DNA from 2 places in the Brenneria goodwinii genome. Region 1 is predicted to be linked to the other one. Evidence: predicted binding sites of a transcription regulator. Region 1 holds the regulator's gene; the other holds the start of a gene.

Evidence for each region. The regulator sigma-54, encoded in region 1, starts transcription at its own class of promoters, with help from an activator protein. The targets are predictions, from matches to a motif close to GTTGGCACANNTTTCGCTNT.
Region 2: glnK (P-II family nitrogen regulator) is a predicted target of sigma-54. The motif match lies at 6,712-6,731, and genes of this name have one in related genera.

Annotation. Positions count from the first base shown of each region.
Region 1 covers NZ_CP014137.1:3,844,193-3,859,451, forward strand. Annotated here, with positions in the region: gene lptC (LPS export ABC transporter periplasmic protein LptC) at 1-459, shown strand, start outside; gene lptA (lipopolysaccharide ABC transporter substrate-binding protein LptA) at 437-1,012, shown strand; gene lptB (LPS export ABC transporter ATP-binding protein) at 1,016-1,741, shown strand; gene rpoN (RNA polymerase factor sigma-54) at 1,904-3,337, shown strand; gene hpf (ribosome hibernation promoting factor) at 3,360-3,647, shown strand; gene ptsN (PTS IIA-like nitrogen regulatory protein PtsN) at 3,745-4,218, shown strand; gene rapZ (RNase adapter RapZ) at 4,529-5,380, shown strand; gene npr (PTS phosphocarrier protein NPr) at 5,383-5,655, shown strand; gene pmbA (metalloprotease PmbA) at 5,695-7,035, opposite strand; gene yjgA (ribosome biogenesis factor YjgA) at 7,329-7,880, shown strand; gene ACN28R_RS17125 (bifunctional diguanylate cyclase/phosphodiesterase) at 7,988-10,201, opposite strand; gene ACN28R_RS17130 (methyl-accepting chemotaxis protein) at 10,339-11,943, opposite strand; gene tldD (metalloprotease TldD) at 12,774-14,219, opposite strand; gene yhdP (AsmA2 domain-containing protein YhdP) at 14,289-15,259, opposite strand, start outside.
Region 2 covers NZ_CP014137.1:2,917,031-2,932,289, forward strand. Annotated here, with positions in the region: gene ACN28R_RS13035 (efflux RND transporter permease subunit) at 1-37, shown strand, start outside; gene ACN28R_RS13040 (type B 50S ribosomal protein L31) at 232-480, shown strand; gene ykgO (type B 50S ribosomal protein L36) at 681-824, shown strand; gene tomB (Hha toxicity modulator TomB) at 1,410-1,778, shown strand; gene ACN28R_RS13055 (HHA domain-containing protein) at 1,835-2,038, shown strand; RNA gene ffs (signal recognition particle sRNA small type) at 2,563-2,659, opposite strand; gene ACN28R_RS13065 (MGMT family protein) at 2,828-3,148, shown strand; gene ACN28R_RS13070 (YbaY family lipoprotein) at 3,178-3,753, opposite strand; gene tesB (acyl-CoA thioesterase II) at 4,009-4,872, shown strand; gene amtB (ammonium transporter AmtB) at 4,964-6,250, opposite strand; gene glnK (P-II family nitrogen regulator) at 6,287-6,625, opposite strand; gene ACN28R_RS13090 (SmdB family multidrug efflux ABC transporter permease/ATP-binding protein) at 6,966-8,747, opposite strand; gene ACN28R_RS13095 (SmdA family multidrug ABC transporter permease/ATP-binding protein) at 8,740-10,509, opposite strand; gene ACN28R_RS13100 (Lrp/AsnC family transcriptional regulator) at 10,588-11,049, opposite strand; gene queC (7-cyano-7-deazaguanine synthase QueC) at 11,306-12,004, shown strand; gene ACN28R_RS13110 (ComEA family DNA-binding protein) at 12,158-12,520, opposite strand; gene ppiD (peptidylprolyl isomerase) at 12,659-14,539, opposite strand; gene hupB (nucleoid-associated protein HU-beta) at 14,934-15,206, opposite strand.

The DNA.
Region 1 (15,259 bases):
AATGTGGCGCCGGTCTATACCAGCGAAAAAACCACGACGCTGGTTTACAGCCCGGACGGGAAACTAACCTATCGGCTGATTGCAGACAAAGCGGAGTATTTCGACGACGAGCAGCTCAGTTGGTTCACGACGCCCGTCGCCACGCTGTTTAACGACCAGGGAACGGCCACCTGGTCGGTGCGCGCCGATCGCGCCAAACTAACCAAAGAAAAAATGCTCTATCTGTATGGCCACGTTGAGGTCAACAGTCTGACGAATGATTCACAGTTGGAGCGGATTAAAACCGACAACGCCCAGGTCAATCTGGTGACTCAGGATGTCTCTTCCGACGACGAGGTTACCCTGTATGGCGCCAGTTTCACCTCTAACGGGATGAAAATGCGTGGTAATCTGCGTGAGAAAACAGCCGAGTTGATCGAAAAGGTAAAAACCTCCTATGAAATTCAAAACAATAAATAATTCGCTGCGTAACACCCTGCTCGCCAGCTCGCTGTTAGCCGTTAGCGTTCCGATCTTCGCCGTGACCGGGGATAGCAATCAGCCCATTCACATTGATTCAGCACAGCAGTCTCTGGATATGCAGAGCAACACCGTGACCTTTACCGGTAACGTGGTGGTCAAGCAGGGAACAATCGAGGTAAAGGCCGATAAAGTGGTGGTCACCCGCCCACAGGGCGAGCAAGGCCGCGAAGTAGTGGAAGGATACGGCAATCCGGTCACATTTTACCAAATGCAGGACAACGGCAAGCCGGTGAAAGGGCGCGCCCAAAAAATCCGTTACGAACTGGCTAATGATTTTCTGGTGCTGACCGGCGACGCCTATCTGGAACAGTTGGATAGCAACGTCAAAGGCGACCGCATCACTTATTTGGTGAAGCAGCAGCAAATGGAAGCGTTCAGCGACAAAGGCAAACGCGTTACCACGGTATTGGTTCCTTCTCAACTTCAGCAAAAAGAGAATCAGGGACAAACCTCCAATTCTCAACCCTCGAAACCACGAGTCACTGAATAACTTATGGCAACATTAATCGCAGAAAACCTGGCTAAGGCGTATAAAGGCCGTAAGGTCGTGGAAGATGTCAGCCTGACCGTTAACTCCGGCGAAATCGTCGGTCTGTTGGGCCCGAACGGCGCCGGGAAAACCACGACGTTTTATATGGTTGTGGGCATTGTCCAGCGTGACGCAGGGCGGATCGTGATCGATGACGAAGATATCAGTCTGCTTCCGCTCCACGATCGCGCGCTTAGAGGTATCGGCTACCTACCGCAGGAAGCCTCGATCTTTCGCCGGTTAAGCGTGTACGACAACCTGATGGCGATATTGCAGATCCGCAAGGATCTAACCTCTGAGCAGCAGGAAGATCGGGCGAATGAACTGATGGAAGAATTCCATATTATTCATTTGCGCGATAGTCTGGGACAATCGCTCTCCGGTGGGGAAAGACGCCGGGTGGAAATCGCCCGCGCACTGGCGGCGAATCCTAAATTTATCCTGCTGGATGAACCTTTTGCCGGTGTTGACCCCATTTCGGTGATTGATATAAAAAAAATAATTGAGCATCTGCGTGACAGCGGACTGGGCGTGTTGATAACCGATCATAACGTCCGCGAAACGCTGGATGTCTGTGAGCGCGCCTATATCGTTAGTCAGGGGCATTTAATCGCTCACGGCTCACCGACGGAGATACTGGCCGACGAGCAGGTAAAACGCGTCTATCTGGGCGAAGGCTTTAGACTCTGATAGGGTAGGTTTTTATTGCATATTTTAGCCCCAATAGATTTCAGGGCGCAGCAAAGCGGTAACCGAATGATTTCTCAGGATTTCAGTCTGGGTTCAGCAAGGGAAACCGGCAGCGCTGCAACCGGAAAGATACAGGGAATATAAAGGAAGTTAGCGCAACTTATGAAGCAAGGTTTGCAACTCAGGCTTAGCCAGCAACTGGCCATGACTCCACAGCTACAGCAGGCAATCCGTCTGTTGCAACTGTCCACGCTTGAACTGCAACAAGAGATTCAACTGGCGCTGGAAAGCAATCCGTTACTTGAGCAGACGGACAATCACGAAGAAATCGAGTCATTTGAGACCACAGACAGCGATTCACTGGATACCGGCGAAGCGCTTGAACAAAAAGATATGCCGGAAGAGTTACCGCTTGACGCAACCTGGGATGAGATCTATTCCGCAGGCACGCCATCCGGCACCGGCACCGATTATCGCGATGAAGAATTACCGATCTACCAGGGGGAAACCACCCAAACCCTGCAGGATTACCTGATGTGGCAGGTCGAACTGACGCCCTTTTCCGATACCGATGCCGCCATCGCGACATCCATCGTCGATGCCGTAGACACCACGGGTTATCTCACCGTGCCGCTGGAAGACATTCTCGACAGCATCGGCGATGAAAGCGTTACGCTGGATGAAGTCGAAGCGGTGCTGAAACGCGTTCAGCGTTTTGATCCCGTTGGCGTTGCGGCCCGCGATCTGCGTGACTGTCTGTTGGTTCAGCTCTCCCAATTCGCCGACGATACGCCTCGTCTCGCGGAGGCGCGACTGATCGTCAGCGAGTACCTCGACCTGCTGGCAAATCATGATTTCCGCAGTCTGATCCGCGCCACCCGGCTGAAAGAAGAGGTGCTAAAAGAAGCATTGGCGCTGATTCAGTCCCTCGATCCCCGTCCGGGTCAGTCAATCAACACCGGTGAGTCGGAATATGTTATTCCGGATGTTCTGGTGCGGAAAATTCATGGCCGCTGGGTGGTGGAACTGAATACCGACAGCATCCCCCGGTTACAGATTAATCAGCAGTATGCCGCGCTAGGCAACAGCGTGCGCAGCGACAGCGACGGCCAGTTTATCCGCAGCCACTTACAGGAAGCCCGCTGGTTAATCAAAAGTCTGGAAAGCCGTAATGATACGCTGCTCAAGGTCACCCGCTGCATCGTCGAACAGCAGCAGGAATTCTTTGATCAGGGCGAAGAATTCATGAAGCCGATGGTTCTGGCGGATATCGCCCAGGTCGTCGATATGCATGAATCCACGATTTCCCGTGTGACGACGCAGAAGTTCCTGCACAGTCCGCGCGGCATTTTTGAACTAAAATACTTCTTCTCCAGCCATGTGAATACCGATAATGGGGGGGAAGCCTCCTCAACGGCGATCCGGGCGCTGGTCAAGAAGTTAATCGCTGCGGAGAACCCCGCCAAACCGTTAAGCGACAGTAAGCTCACCACGCTGCTCTCCGAGCAAGGCATTATCGTGGCGCGGCGTACCGTTGCGAAATATCGAGAGTCTTTATCTATCCCACCATCGAACCAGCGTAAACAATTGGTTTGATCTCAACTAGAAGGAAGACGCTATGCAGCTCAACATTACCGGACACCATATCGAAATTACCGAGCCTCTACGCGATTTCGTGAATACCAAATTCGCCAAGTTGGAGCAATTTTTCGACCGCATTAACCAGGTCAATGTGATACTTAAAGTGGAGAAAGTGCAAAAGATCGCCGACGCCACGCTCCACGTTAATGGCGGAGAGCTGCATGCCACATCAGAAGCGGAAGATATGTACGCGGCCATCGATCTCTTAATCGATAAACTGGCCCGGCAGTTGAACAAGCATAAAGACAAGCTCAAACAACACTGATTTTCCTCTCTGGCCGTTTAACCAGAGATCAGACCTGGTCCATAGGTTTTATGGGCCAGGCTCATACGGAGTGAACGCACCGTCAGGTGAATATAAAATGAACAACGATCCCATATTGCAACTCAGCACAGTGTTACGTCCCGAGTGCACCCAAAGCGCCGTCCATTGCCAAAGCAAAAAACGGGCATTGGAAATCATTAGCGAGCTGGCCGCCAAACAGCTGAATCTGCCCACGCAGATTATCTTTGACGCCTTGCTCATTCGTGAACGCATGGGCAGCACCGGTATCGGAAATGGCATCGCCATCCCTCATGGCAAACTTGAAGGGGAGGATGTACTGGGAGCAGTCGGGGTATTTATCCAGTTGGAACAACCTGTCGCATTCGATGCCATTGATAATCAACCCGTTGATTTACTTTTTGCCTTGCTGGTTCCCGCAGAACAATGTAAAACCCATTTACATACGCTTTCGCTTGCCGCCAAACGATTGGCCGATAAAACCGTTTGCCGCCGTTTGCGCGCCGCGCAAAGTGATGAAGAGCTGTATCAGATTATGACGGAAGCCGGTTAAATCAGAGGTGAATGCCGATGGTCAATGGCCGCATCGTCTGTAATAAGCCTGTTATATCCTAAATCATTCGAGTGACAGGAAGGCGGCGACGCGGGGATGGAGCGAATAACAAAACCAACGCACATGCAACTTGCAGTATGACGGGTATGGTCGTTCATTGTATTATCGAAAACCAATGTATTATCAAAAACCATTGTATTATCAAAAACCATTGTATTATCAAAAACCGTTGTATTATCGAAAGCTATCGTATTCTCGAAAACAAGGGCAGCGCTAGTTCGCCATCACGTTGCCAAGGGGGAGTCGTCAGATGGTGCTGATGATCGTCAGTGGTCGCTCAGGCTCAGGGAAATCCGTCGCCCTGCGTGCGCTGGAAGATATGGGATTCTACTGCGTAGATAACCTTCCTGTGGTTTTGCTGCCGGAATTGGCTAATACGCTGGCTGCGCGGAACATCTCTGCGGCGGTCAGCATTGATGTGCGCAACATGCCGGAATCGCCGGAAATATTTGAGCACGCCATGGCGCAACTGCCGCAAAGTTTCTCGCCACAGCTGCTGTTTCTGGATGCCGATCGCAATACGCTGATCCGCCGTTACAGCGATACCCGCCGTCTGCACCCGCTGTCCAGCAAGAATTTATCGCTGGAAAGCGCCATTGATGAAGAAAACGATCTGCTGGAACCGCTGCGATCGCGCGCCGATCTGATCATCGACACCTCGGAGATGTCGGTACATGAGCTGGCGGAGATGCTGCGTACCCGCCTGCTCGGCAAACGGGAACGTGAACTGACGATGGTTTTTGAATCCTTCGGCTATAAGCATGGCATCCCGATCGATGCCGATTATGTGTTTGATGTCCGCTTCCTGCCTAACCCCCACTGGGATCCGAAATTACGTCCGATGACCGGTTTGGATAAACCCGTAGCCGCCTTCCTCGACCGGCATACCGAAGTACATAATTTTATCTATCAGACCCGCAGCTATCTGGAACTGTGGCTGCCCATGCTGGAAACCAATAACCGCAGCTACCTGACGGTGGCGATTGGCTGTACCGGCGGGAAACACCGTTCCGTTTATGTCGCGGAACAGCTGGCTGATTATTTCCGTTCGCGCGGTAAAAATGTACAGTCCCGCCATCGCACACTGGAAAAACGCAAGTAATCATGACCGTCAGGCAATTTGTTGAAATAAAAAACAAGCTGGGTATGCACGCCCGTCCCGCCATGCAGCTGTTTGAACTGGTGCAAAGTTTTAATGCCGAGGTGATATTGCGCAATGACAGCGGCACTGAGGCGGAAGCCAGCAGCGTGATTGCCATGCTGATGCTGGATTCGGCCAAAGGCCGGGTTATCGAAGTGGAAGCCAGCGGCCCGGATGAGGTTCAGGCGCTGGCCGCCGTTATTGAACTATTCGAAGCCGGATTCAACGAAGAATAACGCGCCGCATCATCCGGCCCCGTAATGAGCGGTACGGAATCACTCTCCCGCAATCTTCATTTCAGGCAATAACACCGACCCACATTGAATATTGCTGCGTGTTTCGATGTCGTTCCCTACGGTCACGATATTGCGCAGCATCTCTTTCAGGTTGCCCGCGATGGTAATCTCACTGACCGGATACTGAATTTCGCCATTTTCGACCCAAAACCCGGAAGCTCCGCGGGAATAGTCCCCGGTCACGCCGCTGACGCCCTGGCCCATCAGCTCGGTAACCAGCAATCCTTTCCCCATCTGTTTCAGCAACCCGTTGAAATCCAACCCCTGCCCGGCGATACGCCAGTTATGAATACCGCCGGCATGACCCGTGCTCTTCATCCCCAGCTTACGGGCCGCGTAGCTGGTCAGCAGCCAGGTTTGCAGCACGCCGTCCTTCACAATTTCACGCTGGCTGGTACGCACCCCTTCGCTGTCAAACGGCGTAGAGGCCAGCCCTTTGCGCAGATGCGGCAGCTCTTCAATCGTCAGCCACTCAGGCAGAATTTGCTGACCCAGCTTATCCAGCAGGAAGGTTGATTTACGGTATACGCTGCCGCCGCTAATCGCCCCGACCAGATGGCCGAACAACCCGGTCGCCACTTCGGCGGAAAACAAAACGGGAGCCTGCATGGTCGGCAGCTTACGCGGAGACAGGCGCGACAGCGTACGGCGCGCGCACTCTTCGCCGACCCATTCCGGAGTGCGTAATTCATCCAACGAGCGAGCGATGGTGTAGGCATAGTCGCGCTCCATATCCCCATTCACTTCCGCGATCACGCAACTGGACATGGAGTGGCGGCTGGAACAATAACTTTGCAGCATACCGTGGCTATTGCCAAAAACCTTGATGCCATAATGGCTGTTAAAGCTGCCGCCTTCGGTATTGGTGATGCGCTTATCCGCCTGCAGCGCGGCCTGTTCCGCGCGGGCCGCCAGTTCAATCCCCCGTTCCGCATCCAATTCTGACGGATGGAACAGATCCAGATCCGGCGCGTCAAACGCCAGCAGCTCTTTATCCGCCGGGCCGGCGTACGGATCGACGGAGGTGTAGCGGGCAATATCCAACGCGGCCTGCACGGTACGGGCTATCGCATCCGGACTCAAATCGGTGGACGATGCGTTGCCCTTACGCTGTTGGTGATACACCGTAATACCCAGCGCGCCATCGCTGTTAAATTCAACGTTTTCAACTTCACCATAGCGGGTGCTAACGCCAATCCCTGTCGTTTTTGACACCGCGACTTCCGCCGCATCGGAACCCGCTCGCGCCAGTTCCAGAGCCTGAGCAACCGCCTGTTCCAGCGCTTTACGCTGTTGTGCAACCTGAATGATTATTGTCATCGTCCTGCCATAATGAATGAGAAAACCGAAACCAATATATACCTGCAACGTGAAAGATGAAGGGTATAAAAGGGTGTAGCATAGTGCCTCTAAGTCTAACAGGATCTTTAGACAATTTCGCACAAAGCCCAAACCTGTTAGGATCGGCTTCTTTTTATGACGGGCGCCTTGTCCGTCGCTCTGAGAGCCGCCGCGGCGGCGTTAAAAATTGATGGAAGGCGTCCGGTCTTCCCCCCCTGGCGGGCTAACGCTCCGGCGTTTTTTTCTCCTGGAAATTTTTTAAGGATCCAACCATGAACAAGAAACCCGAAGACTGGCTTGATGAAGTCCCGGACAATAATGAAGACGACGATGATGATGAAATTATCTGGGTCAGTAAGAGCGAGATAAAACGTGATGCCGAAGCGCTGAAAGATCTCGGCGCGGAACTGGTTGAGTTGGGTAAAAACGCGCTGGAGCGAATTCCGCTGGATGACGATCTGCGCGCGGCGATCGAACTGGCGCAGCGCATCAAGAAAGAGGGACGCCGCCGCCAGTTACAGTTGATCGGCAAAATGCTGCGCGCCCGCGATCCGGAACCCATTCAGACCGCGTTGGATAAACTGAGAAACCGCCATAATCAGCAGGTGGTGCTTTTCCACAAGCTGGAACAGTTGCGCGATCGTCTGATGGCCGAGGGGGACGATGCCATTCCCGACGTTCTGGCGCGCTATCCTCATGCGGATCGCCAGCAGTTACGCTCGCTGATACGTAACGCGCAGAAGGAAAAGGCGGCCAATAAACCGCCAAAGTCCATGCGCCAGATTTTTCAGTATCTGCGTGAGCTGGCGGAAGCCGGCGAATAAAATAATAGGATAAAAAGCAAGCCCCAGAAATGGGGCCACGCGGTCAGCGTGCGGGCACCAACGCTGCGCCATTGCCGGCGGCCCAGAAGAGAAATTCGCCGCCAGACTCACCGCTTAGTCAGCCCGTAGTGGCGGCTCCAGGCTTCCAATTGCGCAGGAGGCAACGGCCGGGAGAATAAAAAACCCTGAGCCAGCTCATAACCTTGTTGCGCCAATATTTCACGCTGCGTTTCATTTTCCACGCCTTCCGCCACGATGCATAAATCAAGTTTATCGCCGATATGGGTAACGGCATCGGTCAGCACGCGATTTTTATGATGACATTCAATGTCATGAACGAAACTCTGGTCGAGTTTCACTTCATCAAAATTAATACGGTTCAGATAGCTTAAGCTGGCGAAGCCGGTGCCGAAATCATCCATCGATAACTTGACCCCCAGCTCGCGCACCTTATTCAGGATATTCATGGTATCGGCATTGCCATCCAGAATCACCTCTTCGGTAATTTCGATGGTCAGATTGTCTGGCGGTAACGACAACTGCGACAATATGCGGGAAATCAGCGCCGGCAGTTCAGGATTGTGGAAATTGGTGGGCGACAGATTAATCGATACCGTCGGTACATTCACGCCGCGCCGGTGCCAGTCGGCGAGTTGCCGGCAAGCCTCCTGAAGGACCCATTCCCCCAGCTTGTCCATCAGCCCGCACTCCTCCGCCAGTGGAATGAATCGAATAGGGGAAATTTCGCCGAACTCCGGGTGGAACCAGCGGGAAAGAGCTTCAACGCCATGGATCTCGCCATTCTTCAGGCTAATCTGCGGCTGATAGTAGAGCTGCAGGGAAAAGTCTTCCAGAGCTTTCCTCAACGCGCTTTCCAGCGTCAAACGCCTTTTAGCGATCTCATTCATCTCTTTGTTAAAAAAGCCCAAACGCCCACGCAGGTGATACTTCGCCTGGTGCAAGGCGATATCCGCCCCCTGAATCAACGCCCCCATATCATGGCTGTTATCAGGGTATAAATTGATGCCTATGGTGACGGAGGGGGTCACCATGACCCCATCGATAGGAACCGTTTTTGACAACATCGACAGCAATCGTTCGGCCTTTGCCGTGACATCCCGAACATCGTCAATGTTCAACAGCATGGCAAACTCGTCAACAGAAAGTTTGCCGACGAGATCGGCCGCGCCGCATTGCTGGCGCAGGCACTCCGCAATATGGCAGAGCAACTTATCGCCGGCCGCCGCGCCCAAAGAGCCGCTAACCTGCTTGAAACGATCGAGACTGATCATCAGCACGGCTAACGTGTTTCCCCTACGGGCGGCGTTAATAACGGCATTATCCGCGCTGGCGCGGAACAAATTACGATTCGGCAAGCCGGTTAAAGGATCAAAAAAAGCCAACAGCCTGATCTTTTCACTGGACTCATACCGTTCTATCGCCAATGCGCAAAGCCCGGTACTGAGCGTAACCAGGTTCTGATGAAATTTACTGGGCCCGCGCTCCTGCCGAAAATAGAACGCAAGCGTGCCGATGACCTTATTCTGGCTTGAAAAAATGGGGCTGGACCAACAGGCGGCCAATCCTAAAGGCAACACCAGATCGCAACACTCTTCCCATAGCGGATTGTGGGCAATATCACGCACCATCACAGGCACGCCTAGCCAGGCTGCGGTGCCGCTGGAACCAGACTTCGGCCCGATGGGAATGCCGTCCAACGCCTGACTGTAAGAAGCGGGCAATCGCGGTGACGCCAGCGGCCGCAGACAGCCATGCTCATCCACGCGCGACACGCTGCATATCACCTCAGGAGCGATACTTTCTATCTCCAGGCAGAGCCGTTCCATCACTTCTTCCAACGGTCTGTCACGGGCGAGCGCTTCCAACACCGGAAATTGCAACACCTCATACATTTTGGTGGCGGTAATTTCGGTAAAGACGCTGATGGCATACATAATATTATTGCGCTCATCATAAAAATGATTGAGTGCAATAGAGCACCATAACGGATAGCCGGATTTATGATAAACCCGGGTTTCAACACGATAGCGATGATGAGCCTCCCGGACCTCATCCTTATCCGGCTGACAGCCAAACTCGGTTTCACACCGGATAAGCGTTCCTGGGTCATGACCTGACGCCTCCTGCTGGCTATAACCGAAAAGCTGTGTAAAACCGGCGTTCACGAAAGCGGTTCGCCGCTGACCGTCAACATAACGGGCAATAAGTATGGCGCTGTCACTACCGTTGACGGCGGCTGCCAATAGCCCTTCCTCAATCGATTCTGTAACAGTCTCCGCCTTTAAAGGGTGACTTTTCATAAAATTAACCTTTTCAATCAACAGAACCATCATCGCTATTGCATAGCCGCGCCGGAAAACGGTAGACACCCGGCGCGGCTTAACGTCAGCATTGAATCGCATGTGCTGACTCGCCGTCATTCACCCCTGACCGACGCTCACCCTTTGCCGATAAGGATACCGTCGGTGGCGGCATCGGCATCGTTATTCCTTCCCGATAAGGTGAATACGCGCATTGACGCTTCTAACAAATCAGCCTGTTCGGCCAGCGAACCGGTGGCGGATGAGGCTTCTTCCACCAACGCGGCATTTTGCTGTGCGACCTGCTCCAACTGCGTTACCGCAATGTTGACCTGTTCGATCCCCTGACTCTGCTCTTCCGAAGCTAATGAAATGGCGGAAACCAATTCCTTCACTTTATTTACTTCGGCCAACAGCGTTTCCATGTCATTCCCGGATGTCGTCGCCAGCGTGAACCCTTGATGTATTCTACTACTGGTATCTTCAATTAACTCTTTGATCTCTTTAGCTGATCTGGCGCTACGTTGCGCCAGATTACGCACCTCGGAAGCCACCACCGCAAAGCCTTTTCCGGCCTCGCCGGCTCTGGCCGCTTCAACCGCGGCATTCAGCGCCAGGATATTGGTTTGGAAAGCAATGGAATCGATCACGCCGATAATGCTGGAGATCTGCGCCGAGCTTTCGGAAATATCATTCATCCGCTTAACAATATTGGTGATGTTGTCGCCATTCTTTTGCGCCAACCCGGCCATATTTTCCGTCATTCCGGTGACCTGCCGGGTATTTTCGGTATTCTGTTTCACCGATGAAGTCAGTTCTTCCATACTGGCGGCCGTTTGCTCAATCGACGACGCCTGCTCTTCCGTTCGTGATGATAAATCCTGGTTGCCGGCGGCAATCTGACGCGTGCCGACGGAAATAACCTCGGAAGATTCTCTAACATCGGAAACAATGACTTTCAGTGACTGTTTCATATCTTCCAGCGAGGTCAATAATCCCCCCATTTCCGTTTTGGGCTGACGCGGGATATCAAGCGACAGGTCGCCTTTGGCAATCAGGCTGAAAACATGCTTAGCCTCATTGATGGGCGAGAAGATAATCGCGCCAACCAACATTTTTGATAGCACAATCAACACAATAGTTAAAACAATGGCGACGATCACCACCCCCACGTTGATTTTATAGGAGGCAGCGGAATGTTCGATTTCCTGGTCGCCCAACGCGCTCGCAAAAGTAGAAAATTCGTCAATACTGTTCTGCAGCTCTTCGCCCTTTTTTGAGACCGTTGTGGTTATCATCTGGTAAAAAAGATCTAAGTTACCTGAATCCAGCGCCTGCCTGGCGGGCGTGATGCCCTCTTTTATATAAGTATCGTAGGCCTTCTCAATGTTAAGACGCAGCTGCCGTCCTTGTTCCGTCACCGGGACAATACCGTGCAGCGTCTCCATATTTTTATTCGCTGAATTTAAGTAACTCTCCGCTTTCGCCGACATAACATCGGAGCTTCGCCCCTCTTCTTTGGCCATGGCCAAATTATAAAGCACAATTCGGTTACTTAATAAATCAGCATATAACGCATGGAGTTGATTGAGCTGATCCCCTTCAATTCTGTCTATGGTATACAAAGCACCTTTACTTTTTGTCAGCGCATTGATACTAAAAGCGCTGACGCCGATAAGTGAAAGGCTGAACAACCCTATAATTATAGTCAGCCCCAGGCTTATTTTTACTTTCTTAAACATCGCCACCTCCAAAAATATTAACAACGGTGACTATCGTCCTGATTGAATAAACCTTTATCACAAATTTTTTATTTAAAACGATCACCCGGCATAAGAGTTCAATCAAGATAATGATCTCGATTACGAGTCAGTTGCTAGTGATAAATGTCACAAAATCATCTTTACGCATTGAAATAATCCCACTACAAAACAGTTTACATCTCATTTATTTTTACGAGAACAATCAAATGATTTACATTATTAATTAATCAATAAAAAAGTAGCCATAAAGTAAAAAAATAAACATAATTAATTGTTTTAACTGTCATTTATTAAATGATAATTCAACGCCATTATTAACGTAAAAATAAAAAAATATATAAAAGATAATAATCAATCGAGGAGTATGGATGCTAATGAAATATTTCTGGCGTAATATTCATTAGCGGGATAATTTCCGCACTTATAACCACGGTTATTACACCGAACATTTAGCCTTTCAACTCCGGTAAACAGTAATATTATCGACGGTATCCGTTCAGTTAGCCAACACCGCTGACGTGATTTTAATTTAGTTAGGGAAGCAAGTGAACACATCATCAATGAAGGGATACGGTTGAAAAAATAATAGCCCTACCATGTTTTATTATACCATCGAACATATATTCAGCGGCGACAGGTAATATTCGCACAAAAATAATAGCCGGATGAAAAAAACTTAAGCAAAAAAACAGCGGAATATTGAAAAATAACTTTATTTATCAACACGACAGAATAAAAATCCAGGAATAAAAAAGCGCCAGCCCATTGAGACCGGCGCTCCCGTTTATCATCCTGCCGACGATATCGGCTTACGCCGTACCGCCCACGGTGAGATTATCCAGTTTCAGCGTCGGCTGACCAACGCCCACCGGCAGGCTTTGCCCTTCCTTACCGCAGACGCCCACGCCTTTATCCAGCGCCAGATCGTTTCCTACCATCGAAATCTGCTGCATCGCCTCAATACCGGAACCGATAAGGGTAGCGCCTTTCACCGGGCTGGTTATGCGGCCTTTCTCAATCAGGTAGGCTTCCGACGTGGAAAAGACAAACTTCCCGGAGGTAATATCCACCTGGCCGCCGCCAAAATTCGGCGCATACAAACCATAATCCACGCTGGCGATAATCTCTTCCGGCGTTGATTTTCCATCCAGCATGTAGGTATTGGTCATGCGCGGCATCGGTAAATGGGCATAGGATTCACGCCGGCCATTACCCGTTGGAGAGACGCCCATCAGGCGGGCATTGAGTTTATCCTGCATGTAACCTTTCAGGATCCCGTTCTCGATCAGCACATTGTATTGCCCCGGCACCCCTTCGTCATCCATCGCCAGCGAGCCGCGGCGGCCATCCAGCGTACCGTCGTCGACCACGGTGCAAATCTCAGACGCCACCAGTTCGCCTATCTGACCGCTGAATACCGATGTGCCGCGACGGTTGAAATCCCCTTCCAAACCGTGGCCCACCGCCTCATGCAACAGCACGCCCGGCCAGCCCGCGCCCAACACCACCGGCATGGAGCCGGCCGGCGCCGCAACCGCAGACAGATTAACCAACGCCATGCGCACGGCTTCCTTCGCCCAGGCATCGACGCGCGTTTCACCGGCCGTCGTTTCCCAGAAATAGTCATAACCGCCGCGCGCGCCGCCGCCGCTGGAACCGCGTTCACGTTTGCCGTCCGCCTCGACCAGTACGCTGATCGACAAGCGAACCAGCGGACGAACATCCGCCGCCAGCGTGCCGTCGGTGGCGGCGACCAGCACCAATTCGTACACGCCGCTCAAACTGGCGGTAACTTCCTGCACTCTGGCATCGGCGGCGCGGGCCACCGTATCCGCGCGCTGCAATAGGGCTATTTTGTCTTCACGGCTCAGGCTATCCAACGGATTAAGCGGAGAATAAAGCGCGCGATGGGGAACCTCTCCCAGCGTATGCGCGACGCCGTTGCCCTGTTCGCGCACAATACTGCGCGCTGCCTGGGCGCTCTGGTGTAGCGCGTTCAGGGTGAGCTGATCGGCATAGGCAAAACCCGTTTTTTCGCCATTAATGGCGCGAATCCCCACCCCCTGATCGATATTGTAGGAGCCGTCCTTAATAATACGGTCTTCCAACACCCAGGATTCGTGATAACTGGACTGAAAATAGAGGTCGGCATAATCCAGACGACGCTCATTTAACACCTCCAGCACAGAGGACAGGTCTTGAAGACTCAACTTGTTTGCGGTGAGTAATTGCTCACTGACAAAAGACAGACTCATATTTTTTCACTCTTTATTAAATGAAATCGGGTGGACGAACCGCGTTGAGTATTTCGTCGCTACTCGGACTTATTTATGACTCGGTTCACGCAGTACTTCCTGAATCTTCGGCTGATCAAGGCTACCGGAAATCTGGTAGCGGATCAGCGAAATCTTATTCCATAACGGCGCCAGCACCTTACTGGCGGCAAATACGGCGGCGCCCACCACCGGGTTAATGACAAATGCCGTCGCCACGCCCACCGTGGCTGAAATTTCTGGGGCAATGACCGCTTCCATATCGATCTGGCGATTCACCAGATCGACATTGCCCTTCATGGCGATATCCGCTTCCAACCCATCCACCAGCATATCGTCGGTATGCAAAACACCGTCTTTAATCCACGCGGTGCTGCGGATGGAGTCGAAGTAAAAACCACTGCCAAAGGTATCGCGGAAATCCAGCCTGAGCTTGCGCAGCAACGCATCAAAGCTGACCAACCGCAACAATTGTCCGGCCTGTCCGGTGCCCGCGTCGGCAATTTCGCCCTTGCCTACCCGCGTATGCAGTATACCGCTCAGGCTGGCGATATCGGGCGCCCAGGGCTTCCCGCGCCAGTAAAGATCGTAATCGACATCGAAAGCCCCGGCACGCAGCGGCGTATCAATGCCAAACCATTCGGCATTCTGTATCAGACTCTCGCCCGATACCTTTCCTTTCAGTGCGGTACGGGCGCCTTCGGCGTTTTCCTGCCAGCTGCCATTCACCGTCAGCCGCGCTTTCCCGGTATCAATGACTCCATCACTTAACGTCAGTTTCTCTTTTTCCGGCTGCAGCCTTCCCTGAACCTGACCGAAATTTTGCCCGACGAACCAGCACTGATGACAATTTATCTGTAATGCGGGCCAATTTTCAAAGCGCACGCCCTGCTCATTCAGCGGCGACTTGTTCTCAGCCAGCGTGATAGGGTTAGTCGCCTCATCGCCTTTCCATTGAGGATTGTAGTAGAGGTAGCGAATATCGCCGCGCCACATGCCGCTGCCGGGTATATCAAGCGTCG
Region 2 (15,259 bases), 930 kb from region 1:
TAAGAAAAATGAAGAGATAGAGTCCCAACATCGGTAATTAGAACGCCAACGTTCCCATTCTGCAAAGGCCGCGATTCGCGGCCTTTTTTATTCCCCCTTTTCACTTTTTCACCACGGGATACGTCGCGCATTCCCTACATGACCACCATAACCTTACAAACACCATGGTTGAACCGCGCAATGAAAAAGCGCAATATATAGTTATGTTATAACATAACAATGAGAGGAATGATGAAGAAAGGCATCCATCCAGACTATCGGACCGTGGTATTTCATGATACCAGCGCCGATATGTATTACAGAATCGGTTCAACCATTAAAACTGAACGCACCATCGAGTTGGATGGCGACAGCTACCCTTACGTCACCATTGATGTTTCCTCCGCCTCCCATCCTTACTATACCGGGAAGCAGAAAGAATATGCCAAAGAAGGCAGCACAGCTCGATTCCAACAGCGCTTCGGCAACTTTTTCAAATAATTCGTTCAGGTCAATCAGGCAGAAACCGCCAAAGTCAGTGCGCTTAACTAACTCCGTGAAGGATACATTTTCCTGAGGCCGATTCTAACGTTACAGGAATCATCCTAAAAATGGTGAAATCCCAAGGAAAGCGTTGAGTCATTTAGGAAAGCCATACGGTCATAGCCTGAAAGATGGTGGGGATAAAGAGGAATATTCAAATGCAGGTGCTTAGCTCTCTACATTCGGCGAAAAAACGTCATAAAGACTGCATAGTAGTACGCCGTCGCGGGCGTATCTATGTGATATGTAAAACCAACCCTCGCTTTAAAGCCGTGCAGGGCAGAAAGAAGAAGAAAAGCTGATTCTATTTCCGTAACAACTCTCTACAGCTCTGTTATCAATGTAACAGGGCTTTTTTATGCAATAAATAAAAACAATAAAAACAACAGGATAAAAAACAGCTTATTGATACATATCTTTACACTAAGCGAACAGCGGTTATCTTCCGTCTGTTATGGCATCGTGCTCGATACACAAATTAAATTAATAGTCTGATATTATGGTTATTCACAAACTATTCCATCATTGGAAAGTTCTGTGATTTAATCCTGATAAATAGCATTAAAAACCTTATCTAATGCCCGCGAATCTTACTGACTCTTTTGCTATAGTTATATACAGAACGACCCGATATGTATCAAAATGGCGCAGCGTGAGCGTCTCTTGTTTTCATTAAAATGAAAAGATACTCTGTCGGTATCGGGAGGTGTAAAACCATTGTGGGCTAAATTGTGGTTGTCTAAATCCCAGACGTTGAACTCTTGCACGTAGGCATCATGATTGTAGAAACATGGTTAAGGCTATTCTCTTATGAGTTTTGTCAGTCTGCCTGTTTACCAGGTGTTAACTGAAGTAACACTGAATAACGGCTTAACGGAGGGATTGATATGGATGAGTACACACCCAAAAATTATGATATTGCCCAACTCAGATTCTTATGTGAGAATCTATGCGACGAAAGCATTGCTACGTTAGGCGATAGCAGCCACGGCTGGGTCAATGACCCGACATCTGCGATCAATCTCCAATTAAATGAACTTATTGAGCATATCGCTACATTTATTCTCACATTTAAAATAAAATATCCTGACGAAAACGAGCTTTCTCAGCGGGTTGAAAAGTATTTGGATGACACTTATGTCCTGTTTAGCAACTATGGCATCAATGATGCTGAATTGCGCGGATGGAAGAAATCTAAAGAAAGATTATTCGGAATGTTCTCAGAAGGGGACATCTGTACGCCTGCTAAAACTTAAGCAATAATTTATCTTATATTTATTAACCACCAGGTACTGTTAGCATAAAGGCCAACATGAAAAAAATCGATTATTTGATGCGTTTACGTAAATGCACAACCATAGACACATTGGAACGTGTTATTGAGAAAAACAAGTATGAGCTCTCCAACGATGAACTGGAGATGTTCTATTCTGCGGCGGATCATCGTCTGGCAGAACTGACGATGAACAAGCTATACGACAAAGTTCCCACCGCGGTATGGAAATATGTCCGTTAATTCCCCCGACGCAAAAGTATACTGACACCGTGATAAATTAATGCATTGCGCCGATGTCATTATCGGCCTTTGTTTTCTATTGTTTTTTTACATCTAGATAGAATCTGGAGTTGTAACAAAGTGTATTTTATATAGCAAAAATAATTAGAATACTGAGTTTTATAGCGATGCTCGGGCCACGATAACCGATACTTTCCTCACAATACAATTGATAAACTCATTACAATAATTCTGATTATTCTATATCAGTCTCAACAGGTATATTGCGCCCAATAAATCGTCATCAAACGTTTGCCTACAAGCTATGCGCGAAGGTGAAACGCCTGTACCCGAATTCATTGGAATCCGGTAATGAAAAAAACCAAATAGCGGAATAAGTCAGAGGGGCAACAATGGCCGCATACGTATAAAGATTAAACCCATACAGGCAATCAGCGATAGCATATAAACCGGTTAACAAAATTAACTTAAGATTCTTTAAGTTTTTTACAAGAGAATGGATACAAAGAGGAAATTGGTGGAGGCCCTGCCAGCTACATCCCGGCACACACGTCTCCTGCTGCGGCTGCTTCCTTCCGGACCTGACCGAGTCCACAGGTTGGTGTTGCGGGAGAACCGACAGGGCCTCCATTGACAGCTCTAACTAAATATTCATTACTATAGAGCGGTGGGCATTATGGGTGATGGGCAGTTCAATTGCAAGCTGACGCATGCCAATCGTTGTTTTCTTACCCAAAGTGCTACGCCACGCTATGTCCTTTTACCGATTGAAAAAGCAAGGTTCTGTTGATGGCAGAAGAAATGGATACGTTCCAGCAACGTGTTTTTCAAATTGTGGCCGCGATCCCATACGGGAAAATAGCCACCTATGGCGATGTCGCCCTGATGGCCGGTTCGCCGCGAGCCTCCAGGCAAGTTGGCGGCGTACTGAAGCGCTTACCCAAAGACAGTAAACTCCCCTGGCACCGAGTGATAAACCGAAAAGGCGAGATATCGCTTATCGGCGACGATCGCCAACGCCAAAAATTAGCGTTACAGGCCGAGGGAGTTATCTTTAACCGGCAGGGAAAAATCGATCTCGCTACGTTCCGTTGGCTATGCGCGCCATAACCTCATGGCACGCACGGATTTAGCTATCGTTACCAAACAGATTGAACGGGTTGAGATGATGGCAGCATTTTTGCTGGCGCTGGCGGCGTCAACGGTTCAGTGCTTTGTCCTTGACCTTGTCCTTGCACCGGCAAAGGCACTGACGTGACAGGAACCATAACCAGATCGGCGCTATTTACGCCATTGGTGATAACCGGTACGACATTTTCCGTCACCATCACCACCCTGTGGTTTATCGCGATGGCCGAGCTGAGTAAAATACGGGCATTAGGTTGAATATCAGCCGGATTATACGGTAACGCGAAGGTGAAAGGAGCCTGTTTCCCCTCAGTGCGGCTCACACGCTGGCTGATCACTTTTGAAGGCGCATCTGGCACGGAGGCATCAGATACCGTAACCGTCAATACCGCATCAGCCGGTAAGGCAATACGCTGACGAATATTCACCGTCCCGGTGACAGCAGGCATTGATAGTGTTTGATGTTGAGCTGAAGCGGCGCTCACAGGCGCCCCAGTTTCAGGAGAAGTGCCATAATCACTTCTGTCAGCGCAGGCGGTTAAAACCATCGATAACGTGATACTGCCAAAGATATGCCATAATTTCATTTCGGTCAGTCTCCTTTATTATTGTCAGACTGCCGGCATTAGAAAAACCGGCGTTCATTTATCACGATAGATTCTAAAGAGCGGAAAACCAATGCCAGCAACTTTAAAGTTGAAGGATATAAGTAGTATGGTTCACCAAATAGAATAATTGATAGTGCAAAATTCTGATATTTCCCTGATAAATAATTTAAATTACTAAATTCAACCCGTTAGCCCTCTTAATCTAAATAACCTTCGACCAATGAGGCCAACACCATGAGCCAGGCACTACAAAACCTTCTCGATCTTCTCAATTTGGAAAAAATCGAGGAAGGATTATTTCGGGGAAACAGTGATGATTTAGGGTTGCGCCGGGTGTTTGGCGGCCAAGTAGTGGGTCAGGCTATGTCGGCAGCCAAGCAGACCGTGCCAACAGACCGTAAAATCCATTCGCTCCACAGCTACTTCCTGCTACCCGGAGATAGTCAGAAACCCATTATTTATGATGTGGAAAACCTGCGTGATGGCAATAGCTTCAGCGCTCGCCGGGTCAACGCCATTCAGAATGGTAAACCGATATTTTATATGATGGCATCGTTTCAAAGCCACGAGGCTGGATTTGAACATCAGAATGTAATGCCCGCCGTTACGCCCCCGGAAGCGCTCAAGTCAGAGCAGGAGATCGCGCAAAGTTTCGCGCATTTACTGCCGCTACAATTCCGTGAAAAATTTACCAGACCCAGGCCCATTGAATTTCGCCCGGTAAAGTTTCACAACCCATTAAAAGGAAAAGTGGAAGCGCCGGTACGACATGTCTGGTGTCGTGCTAACGGCCCACTGCCCGATGATGAAAGGATTCATCAGTATCTGCTTGGCTACACATCCGACTGCAATTTTCTGTTAACCGCATTACAACCGCACGGCATTGGCTTTCTGGAACCAGGTATGCAAGTCGCCACCATCGATCATTCGATGTGGTTCCATCGTGATTTCCGTTTGGATGACTGGTTGTTATATTCCGTGGAAAGCACCTCTGCCTCAGGTGCCAGAGGGTTTGTGCGCGGACAATTTTATACCAGAGAAGGCGTACTGGTCGCATCCAGCGCACAAGAGGGCGTTATACGCTACCACCAGCATTAAAAATACGATTGGGATAGTCCCCTGAGCAGAATAAAAAAAAAGGGCGTGGAGATTATCCGACGCCCTGCTTATTAATGGCTGTTCACATTACTTACTGGTTGTAAGCATTCTCGCCATGGCTGTTGACGTCCAGACCTTCGCGTTCCTGTTCTTCAGGTACACGCAGGCCAACGACCATATCGGCCACTTTGAAAGCGATAAAGGAAACAACGCCAGTCCATACGAAGCAGACAATAACACTGAACAACTGAACCCAAACCTGATGAGCCATGGTTACGCCTTCGGCATAACCTACCCCGCCCAGAGAAGCGGAGGTGAATACGCCTGTCAGGATACAACCGACGATGCCACAGACGCCATGAACGCCGAACACATCACACGGGTCATCAACGCGCAGCCATCTTTTCAGTACGGTTACGCCCCACAGACCGGCGATACCCGCGGCGACGCCAATAATCAGGCCGCCACCGACGCCAACGGTACCCGCTGCTGGAGTAATCGCCACCAGACCGGCGATACAACCCGAACATGCGCCCAGCAAAGAAGGCTTACCGCGAGCCATCCACTCACCGATAACCCATGCCAGGATTGCTGCGGCAGTAGCAACCACCGTATTGAGGAACGCCAGACCGGCAATTTCGTTAGCAGCCCCGGCGGAACCGGCGTTAAAGCCAAACCAGCCGATATACAGAACCGCCGTACCAATAAACACCATCGGCAAATTGTGCGGTTTAAGCGCTTCTTTACCGAAGCCGGCACGTTTGCCCAACAGATAAGCGCCGACCAAACCAGCAACGGCAGCGTTAATATGCACCACCGTACCACCGGCGAAATCCAGAGCGCCGTCAGCAGCCAGGTAACCACCGCCCCAGACCATGTGAGTCATTGGCAGGTAAGAGAACGTCAGCCATATTGCGACGAAAATCAGCACGGCAGAAAAACGAACACGTTCAGCAATGGCGCCCACAATCAGCCCCACGGTGATGCAAGCGAATGAGGCTTGATAAGCGATGTGGATGTACTGGTAGAACGTACCGGTAATCGAATCAATGGAGATGCCCTTCAGCATAAAGTTGGAAAAACCGCCGAAGAACGCGTTGCCTTCACTGAAGGCCAGGCTGTAGCCATACACAACCCATAAAATACAAACCAGCGCAAAAGAAACAATAACCTGTGACAGCATGGAAAGTACGTTCTTAGAACGAATCAAGCCACCATAAAACAATGCAATCCCAGGTATGGTCATAAAAAGTACCAAAGCGGTACAAATCATAATAAAGGCATTATCTGCTTTATCGATCGTTGGTGCCGCGGCCATAGCCCAGGACGGGAGCAAAGCAGCCACACCAAGACCCAATGAGGAGACAAGTTTTTTCATTTTCATCCATCCCTATTAACAAATCTAAGTCAGGCGTTAGAGTGCGGCTTCGTCAGTTTCGCCAGTACGAATACGAATAACCCTTTGTAATTCAGCGACAAAAATCTTGCCGTCACCAATTTTTCCGGTATAGGCCGCTTTACTAATTACATCAATAACTTCATCCAGCTGATCATCAGCTATTGCGATGTCAATTTTCACTTTTGGCAAAAAGTTAACGCTGTACTCTGCACCGCGATACAGTTCAGCGTGTCCTTTCTGGCGCCCGAATCCTTTCACTTCAGTGACCGTTAGTCCCTGAATGCCAACGGAAGATAATGCTTCACGCACATCTTCCAGCTTGAATGGTTTTATCACCACAGTAACCAGTTTCATTCATCATCCCCCTAACCGTTAAGTTCAGACTTGCGCCCGCTGCTATCTCGGATTTCCATCATTTCGAATTATCTTCACGCAATGATAAAGCAAAGGATGTGCCATAAATGATTTATCTGGCAGATATCAGCCAGGAGAACGCGGTTAAGGTCTGTTAACGGTAGAAAACATACCGCCGGAAAAAGAAAACGCCAATAAAGCGGAGCATGCAATGCACCATGTCAGTGCATTGCGGGTAATTTTAGTGCATTGAGGCTAAAAACAGAATGAATATGCTTAGTGATGGTGCGAAGCAAACAATAGCCATCCTCTAGCGGCTGTATTTGGAAGTGCAGCCAATTTACGACACGGTAGCGGACTCATGAGTCACGGTAGCCGCCAGTTCTTCTCCTGCCAGCTGCAACTGATACATCTGATAATAGCGTCCCTGCTGGCGCAGCAACTGCTCATGCGTTCCCTGTTCGACGGCTTGTCCATGATGGAGCACCATAATTGAGTCGGCATCAACAATTGTCGATAAGCGGTGGGCAATCACAATCAGCGTTGTCTGAGCCCGGATAATATTCAGCGCCTTTTGCACCGCCTGCTCGGTGCCGGAATCAATGTTCGCCGTCGCTTCATCCAATATCAGGATTTTGGGTGTTTGCACCAATACCCGGGCGATCGCCAACAGCTGTTTCTGCCCTGTCGATAGGTTGTTCCCCTGTTCCCCAATCAGGGTATGTATTCCATCAGGGAACGAGCGCACCAACTCGGATAGCTGCACAATCTCAAGCACGCGCCATACTTCGTTTTCGCTGATATCACGCCCCAGCGTAATGTTCATATACATAGATTCAGCCAGCACCACGGGATCCTGCTGCACCATTGCCACATTATGGCGTAATACCTGATGCGATAACGTTTGTAGCGGACGGCCATCCAAACGGATCTCGCCTTCATCGGGAAGATAATACCCCATCAACAGATTAGCCAATGTACTCTTACCGCTGCCGGTATGGCCTACCAGCGCCACAAATCCCCGCTCAGGAATAGTCAGAGAGATATGTTGCAAAACCTTTTTGCCCGAGCCATAAGAGAAGGAAACATCATCGATCTCGACACGTCCGTGGGAAAGCGCCCGCGCATCGTCGCCATAGCCTTGCTTCGCGCCGTCCATCAGCTCGAAGATTCGTTCACCGGCAACCACGGCCTGCTGCAACATCGACTGCTGAGTCGTCAGTTCAATCAGCGGCTCATTCAGGCGTCCAAGATAATTAATAAACGCGTACAGAACACCAACGCCGACCGAGCCGACGGCGCTGAAACCAAACTGCATCAACAACCCGCACAATACCATTGCGGAAAACAGGCTAAGCAACGGGCGCAGCAGGAAGCCATCAAGGCGCAACGTCTGCATGCGCGCTTTATAATGCTCCCAACTGTAATCGCTCAGCCGCGCCCCAAACCGGGCCTGCTGGCGGAATTGCTGAATAACGCCCATGCCGTTGATAATTTCATTAAAGCCATCGTTAATATCCGCCAGATAACTGCGTACCCGACGCACAATCGGCGTACTGTAACGCTGATAAATCAGCATGACGGTTAATACGGCCGGGAAGATGGTCAACGCCACCAGCGCCATTCGCCAATTCAGGCTGAACATCGCCACCAGCATAGTGCCAATCAGCGCGGCACTGCGTAGTGCGGTTGACACCACCATCACATACAGATCCTTTACAACCTCCGTGTCATTCGTTACACGGGATATCAGCTGTCCTACCGGCTGGGTATCAAAAGTGCTAAGAGGCTGACGCAGCGCCGCATCCATAACATCAATACGCAATTGCTGCACCACCCCGACCGCTATCCGATTAAATAGCAGCGCCTGGAAATATTGCAGCGTCGCGGCCAAAATCTGCAACAAAAGATAAGCGCTGGCCAATCCGGCGGCCAATGCGAGCGGAAACTCGCCTTTAGCAACCAGATTATCAATGAAATAGCTCACCAGAACCGGCCCGGAAACCTCGGCGGCGGCGGCCACCCATAGCATCAGTATCGCCAGCGCCAATGGCCTGCGCCACGGCGAACCATAAGCCAGCAGCCGCTTTAAGGTGGGCCAAAGCTGTTTAGGGCTATTCATTGGCATCCCCTTCCACCAGCGGCACATCATCCAACGCGGCTTCCAATTGTTGATAGCGATACATATCCCGATACCAGCCGGATTGAGCAACAAGCTGGCGATGGCTACCCCGTTGGACCGCCTGCCCATGCTGCAATACCAGAATTTCATTTGCTTCCGTCAAAGCAGAAAGACGGTGGGCGCTGATAATCAATGTCCGCTGCTCGCCCCATTGTTTGAGATTCTGTAAGATCTGATGTTCCGTTCGCCCGTCAACGGCGGATAATGCATCATCCAGAATCAGAATTTCAGCTTCCAGCAATAAGGCGCGTGCAATGGCAATCCGTTGTTTCTGACCGCCGGACAGCATCACGCCACGTTCCCCTACTTCGGTATCATATCCCTGAGGAAGCCGCATAATGTCATCATGTACGCTCGCCAGGAGAGCCGCTCGCTCAATCTGCTGCGCGGTTGCATCCGGCCGTCCCAGAGAGATATTGTTCGCAACCGTGTCAGAAAACAGAAAGGGCATTTGCCCCACAACGGCAAAACGATGCCGCAATTCATCCAGACGGATGTCTGATAAAGAAAGGTTGTGGTAGCGAATATCGCCCGACTGAATATCAAAATGGTGTAGGATAAGCGCCAACAGCGTGCTTTTACCCGCTCCCGTCGGGCCGCATAACCCCAGCGCCTGACCTGGCTTCAGCGTAAAGCCGATCTTATTCAGCACACAACGAGAGCTGTGCGGATAGTGAAACTCATGAATATTCACATCCAGCGTGCCGCGCCCATCGGGCAGGGATTGCGTACCGTCCGTAACGACAGGCTCTTCCGACAGGAGTTGGCGAATCCGACTATATGCCGCACTTCCGCGCTCAACGATATTGAACATCCATGCCAATGCCAGCATCGGCCATATCATCAGACCGAGATACATGACAAAGCTGGTCAATAGGCCCAACGTCAGCGACCCTTGAACCACCATCCAACTGCCGCCGCCGATGGCCAGCAGATGCGATAACCCAATAGCGATATAAATGGTGGGATTAAACCGCGCATCGACCCGCGCCACATACATGTTTTTGGCGCCGGCATCCGCGGCAACCTGAGCAAAGCGCGCGGACTGATAGTCTTCCAACCCAAACGATTTAATCATTCGAATGCTGGTCAAACTTTCCTGGGCCTGATCGTTAAGTGAGGAAAACGCCGCCTGCGCCGATTTAAAACGATGATGTAATTGCGAACCGTAATGTTTGATAATCAGCGCCATGATCGGCATCGGCAGCAGCGCCAGCAGCGTCAGTTGCCAGCTAATCTGGGTACACATAATAAACAGGACCGCGCATCCCATTACCATGGAATCAACCAGCGTCAGTACCCCTTCGCCGGCGGCGAAGACCACGCGGTCAACATCATTGGTGGCAAGCGCCATCAAATCACCGGTACGGTGGCGTAAATAAAAAGCGGGATGCTGCCGACTGAGTTGACGGTAAAAATCCTCACGCAGCTCAACCGCCAGCTGATAAGACGCCCCAAACAGCAACACACGCCAGACACACCGCAACAGATAAACCATCACGGCAGTAATCAGCATGAGGCCGATCCACCGCATGACCTCGATAGTCGTCATATTGTGTTGCGTAACGCCATCAACCACCACCCCAACCAGCTTGGGAGGCAATAATTGCAGGATGGCGATAACGATCAACAATACCACCGCGCCTACATAGCGCCGCCATTCTCGGCGAAAGTACCAACTTAGTTGAGCAAACAGTCCCACGCAGTTTTGATTCCAATATCCAGAGGAGCGGGCATCAACCCGGTAAAATAATTATACAGAAAGCTTATGACCGGTGAATTATAGCGATAACGGCAAGGCCGTTGTGTACTTGATGCGCTCCATGGCGAAGCTGGATGTCACGTCAACCAGCCCGGGAATGCCATTCACCAATCGCTTATAAAAATCATCATAGCTTTTCATATCAGCGACCTGTACCTGCATCAGATAATCATACTCTCCGGCCATCCGATAGAAAGACAATACTTCAGGCATTTCCGATACAACGCGGGTAAACGTTTGGTACCAGACGCTATTGTGTTGCTGGGTTTTCAGCAACACAAACGCCGTCAGCCCAAGGCCCAACCGTTCATTATCCAGCAACGCGACCCGCGCCCGGATATAACCGTCTTCCTCCAAGCGCTTCAGCCTTTTCCAACAGGGCGTCGACGTCAGATTCACCGACTCAGCCAGCGTTTGTAGTGAAAGCGTGCAGTCCTGTTGCAGCAAGCTTAACAAAGTACGATCTGTTTTATCTAACATGGTGCTATTCCGTAGGAAAATTTTCTTCAATCTCGCCATTCAAAGATAAAAAATCAACTTTTTCCTAAAAAATTCACGCCGAGGCTATCATTACAGCCTGAACGGGCTGCGTAATTGAAGCAAGCCCGATACCTCTGCGGCTAACAAGATAACGGGCGCCGCTGAACGACGGCTATTTTTCAGGTAACATACCGGTTTTATGCCTCGACGCGTGCTGTCTGCGTTGAGGCCCCACTTGCAGCAAGGTGAATGAAAAATGAAGCGCGCGGTTGTCGTTTTTAGCGGTGGACAAGATTCCACGACCTGCCTGATTCAGGCTCTAAAACACTATGATGAAGTTCACTGTATCACCTTCGATTACGGCCAACGTCACCGGGCGGAAATCGATATAGCCAGAGAACTCGCTCTGCAACTCGGGGCTACTGCGCATAAAGTTCTGGATGTCGGCTTACTGAATGAACTCGCCATCAGCAGCCTGACGCGAGAAAACATTCCCGTTCCTGACTATGATGATGGTGAGACACAAGGACTTCCCAGTACCTTTGTCCCGGGCCGGAATATCCTTTTCCTGACGCTGGCGTCCATCTATGCCTATCAGGTTGGCGCTGAAACCGTTATCACCGGCGTATGCGAAACTGATTTTTCCGGTTATCCCGATTGTCGCGATGAGTTCGTCAAAGCGTTGAATCAAGCCATCGTACTGGGCATGGCGCGCGACATTCGCTTTGTCACGCCGCTCATGTGGCTCAATAAAGCGGAAACCTGGGCGCTGGCGGACTACTATCAGCAGTTGGATACCGTCCGCTATCACACGTTAACCTGCTATAACGGCATTAAAGGCGATGGATGCGGTCATTGTGCCGCCTGTCATCTGCGGGCTAACGGATTGCAGGAGTATCAGCGCGACCCGGCCGCGGTGATGGCGACATTGAAGCAAAAAACCGGCCTGCAATAACGGCCGGTAATAAAAACCAGGCAAGAGACAATACCCGCCACATCCTTGCCTGTCATACGGTTTAATTACTCACGCCGCTCCTGTCGCTTTCCCTGGTTGGCCGCCATGGGACGGTTCGCAACCGGCAATCAATCCTGCCGGTTGCGAAACCCATCACAGTTTTAAACGCGACAGATTGCGCTCAACCAACGCAGCGCCGATCCCCGGAACTTCCTGCAATTGTTCTATCTGCGTAAAAGGGCCATTTTGCTCACGATAATTAACGATCGCCTCTGCCTTTTTAAGGCCGACGCCACTCATTATCTGTGCCAGATCTTCCGCTGTTCCGGTGTTAATGCTTACTTCATCTTCATCGGCGGCGGGAAGCAATACCTTTTCCGTCTTTTGAGCGGCGGGGTCAGACTTCATCGCGCTTCCGGCGCTTTCAGTCTTCGGCGCCGCCTGAACCAATAATGGCAACCCAGACAAACTCATTCCAACAATCAGACAAAGAGCCTTTATTCCTGACTTTTTCATGCTGTTTCCTCCATGTGTTTGACAGCATGGCTACCTTGCCGCAGCGCCCATTGCATCGCAAATAGCTTTGCCTGAATGTGGAAAAGGCCGCGAAAGCGGCCTTTTGTTATTGCAACAGTTTGCAAATTTATGCGGGGCTTATTGCTGCTCCTGAGCCGCTGCGCCCAGTTTAATTTTGGCTTCGCTACGCAAGCTGATCAGCAAGGCATCGAATAGCGATCCCATCGTGCTTTGCTGTATCTGACCGGCGAACTGCTCTTTCTGCTGGTCGTTCAATTGATGCGGGGTCACGCTATCAAGCGCCACCAACACCACATTACCGGACTGATCCTGCGTAATGCCATAAGACGGCTTATCGTTGGCTGGATGCGGTAGAGCGAAAATAGCTTCGGCCATGACATCCCCTTGCGAAAGGGAAGACAGGGTTTTTGGCTTGCCAAAGCTCAGATTCGCCGCTTTTAGCGCTTCATCCTTACCCTGTTTCAACTCAGCCAGAATTTTTTCAGCATCTACCCGAGCTTGTTGGTCGGCTTTCTGACGCTTAACTGTCTGGGCCACCTGTTCACGCACCTGATCCAACGGGCGCGTACTTTCCGCTTTGTGTTCGGTGATGCGTATGACGAAAGCGCGATCGCCATCAACATTAATGACATCGGAATTACTTCCCTGACTACCGTTCTCACCAAGCAATGCGCCATCAAAAATCGCCTGAGTAACAGGCTGGAAATTCAAGGCGGCGGGAACCTGCTCACGGGTAAACCAGTCGGTTTGCGTTGCTTTCACCCCGGCCGCTTCTTCAGCGGAGGCTAAAGACTCGTTATCGTTACTGGCGGCCTCGCTGACTTTCTGCTGCAAAGCAAAATACTCATCAAGCGCTTTTTCGTGCTTAACTTTGGCCGCAATCTCATCGCGAACTTCGCTCAGCGGTTTAACCTGCGGCGGCTGGATATCATCAAGACGGGCAATCAAATACCCTACGGAGGATTTGATTGCCGAAGAGACCTGCCCTTTTTCCGTCAGATTAGCCTGCTTAAGTTCATCGACGGTAGAGTTATCATCCATCCACCCCAAATCGCCGCCATTGCGGCGAGAGATTAAATCTGTCGATTTTTCTTTCGCCAGCGCGGCAAAATCGGCCCCTTGTTTGAGGGCATCAAGCACAGACTGCGCATCAGCGTCGGTTTTTACCTGGATAACGCTGAATTTCTTGCGCTCAGGTTGTGTATAGTCATTCTTATTTTTTTCATAGAAATCGGCGATAGCTGCGTCGTCGACCACGATTTTATCCATCAGACTCACGGCATCCAGCGTGATATAGCTGACTTTGAACGCCTCTGGCGCAATGAAATGGCTTTTATTCTGATCGTAATAGCTTTGGATTTCTTCATCAGAAGCGGTTTGAGTCTTTGCGATGGCATCAATATCAATGGTCGCCGAACGGATAATCCGATCCTGAGCGGCAAACTTAACCAGATTGTCGATTTCCTGCGGCAGAATAAACGCCGTATCGCCAAGCCCGCGAATGAGCTGCTGAGAGGTCAATTGCTTACGCAGCAGTTCGGCGTACCTATCAGGCGTTAAGCCGAGACGGCGAACCTGAGCCAGGTATTTATCATTATCAAAGCGATTGTTGGTCTGAAACGCCGGAACCTCAAAGATCGCCTGTTTTATTTGTTCATCACTGATGTTCAATCCCAACTTATCGGCATATTGGTCCAGCAGAACTTCATCAATCAGCTGAGAGAGAGCCTGCCTGCGCAGCTGCTGCATATAGCCCTCATTACCCGCCAGAAGGGAGAAGTTTTCACCCAATGCGCTCTGCTGACGGTTACGTTCGTTCTGTACGGCCTGCTCAAGTTGAGCACTGGAAATCTCCTGCCCATTCACCTTCGCGGCGTAGTTCCCAGAACCACCGATAAGATAATCGCCGACACCGGTTAAAACGAACGATGCAATGATCAAGGCAAGAATAATTTTGAGCACGACGTTATTAGCGGCCGCGCGTAAATTGTCCATCATAATGTGACAACACTCCGCTGTAGAATGAATAACACGCCCGGCTCTGGCAAAACCATCCATCATCCGCCAACAAGTCCAGGACGCGTGTAATCTTTGTCTGACAATAGTAACCTGAATTACCCGTTAAAAAACATCAGGAATGTTCTTTAACGTTGCACAGTAATGGTCCGTAAGGCCGAACGGGCAAAGATAGCCCGACATAAAAAACCGCCGGGAGCGATTTTCAACGCCGCTTGCGACGTCCAAATGGGCAACGGGCAAAAACGCTCATCAAAGCCATAATAAAAGGCACATCATAAAAATGATGCGCCTCGCATTTTACCCTACCAATATCTCTGCGTCAGGTAATGTTTGGCAACACAACGTATTGCATGCCAAACCTGTGACGCAATAATCAGTTAACGGCGTCTTTCAAGGATTTACCGGCACGGAAGCCAGGCACTCTTGCTGCGGGAATACTGATTTCTTTACCTGTTTGCGGGTTACGGCCGGTACGAGCTGCGCGTTCACGCACAGAGAAAGTACCAAAACCAACCAGAGCAACATCATCCCCGTCTTTCAGAGACTCGGTTACGGAACCAATAATCGCATCTAACGCACGCCCTGCCGCTGCTTTGGAAATGTCAGCATCTGCAGCAATTTTATCGATCAATTGTGACTTGTTCACTCTCTCATCCCCTTTGGAATTCTATGGTCGCGCTGAAATTCCCAAAACACGAC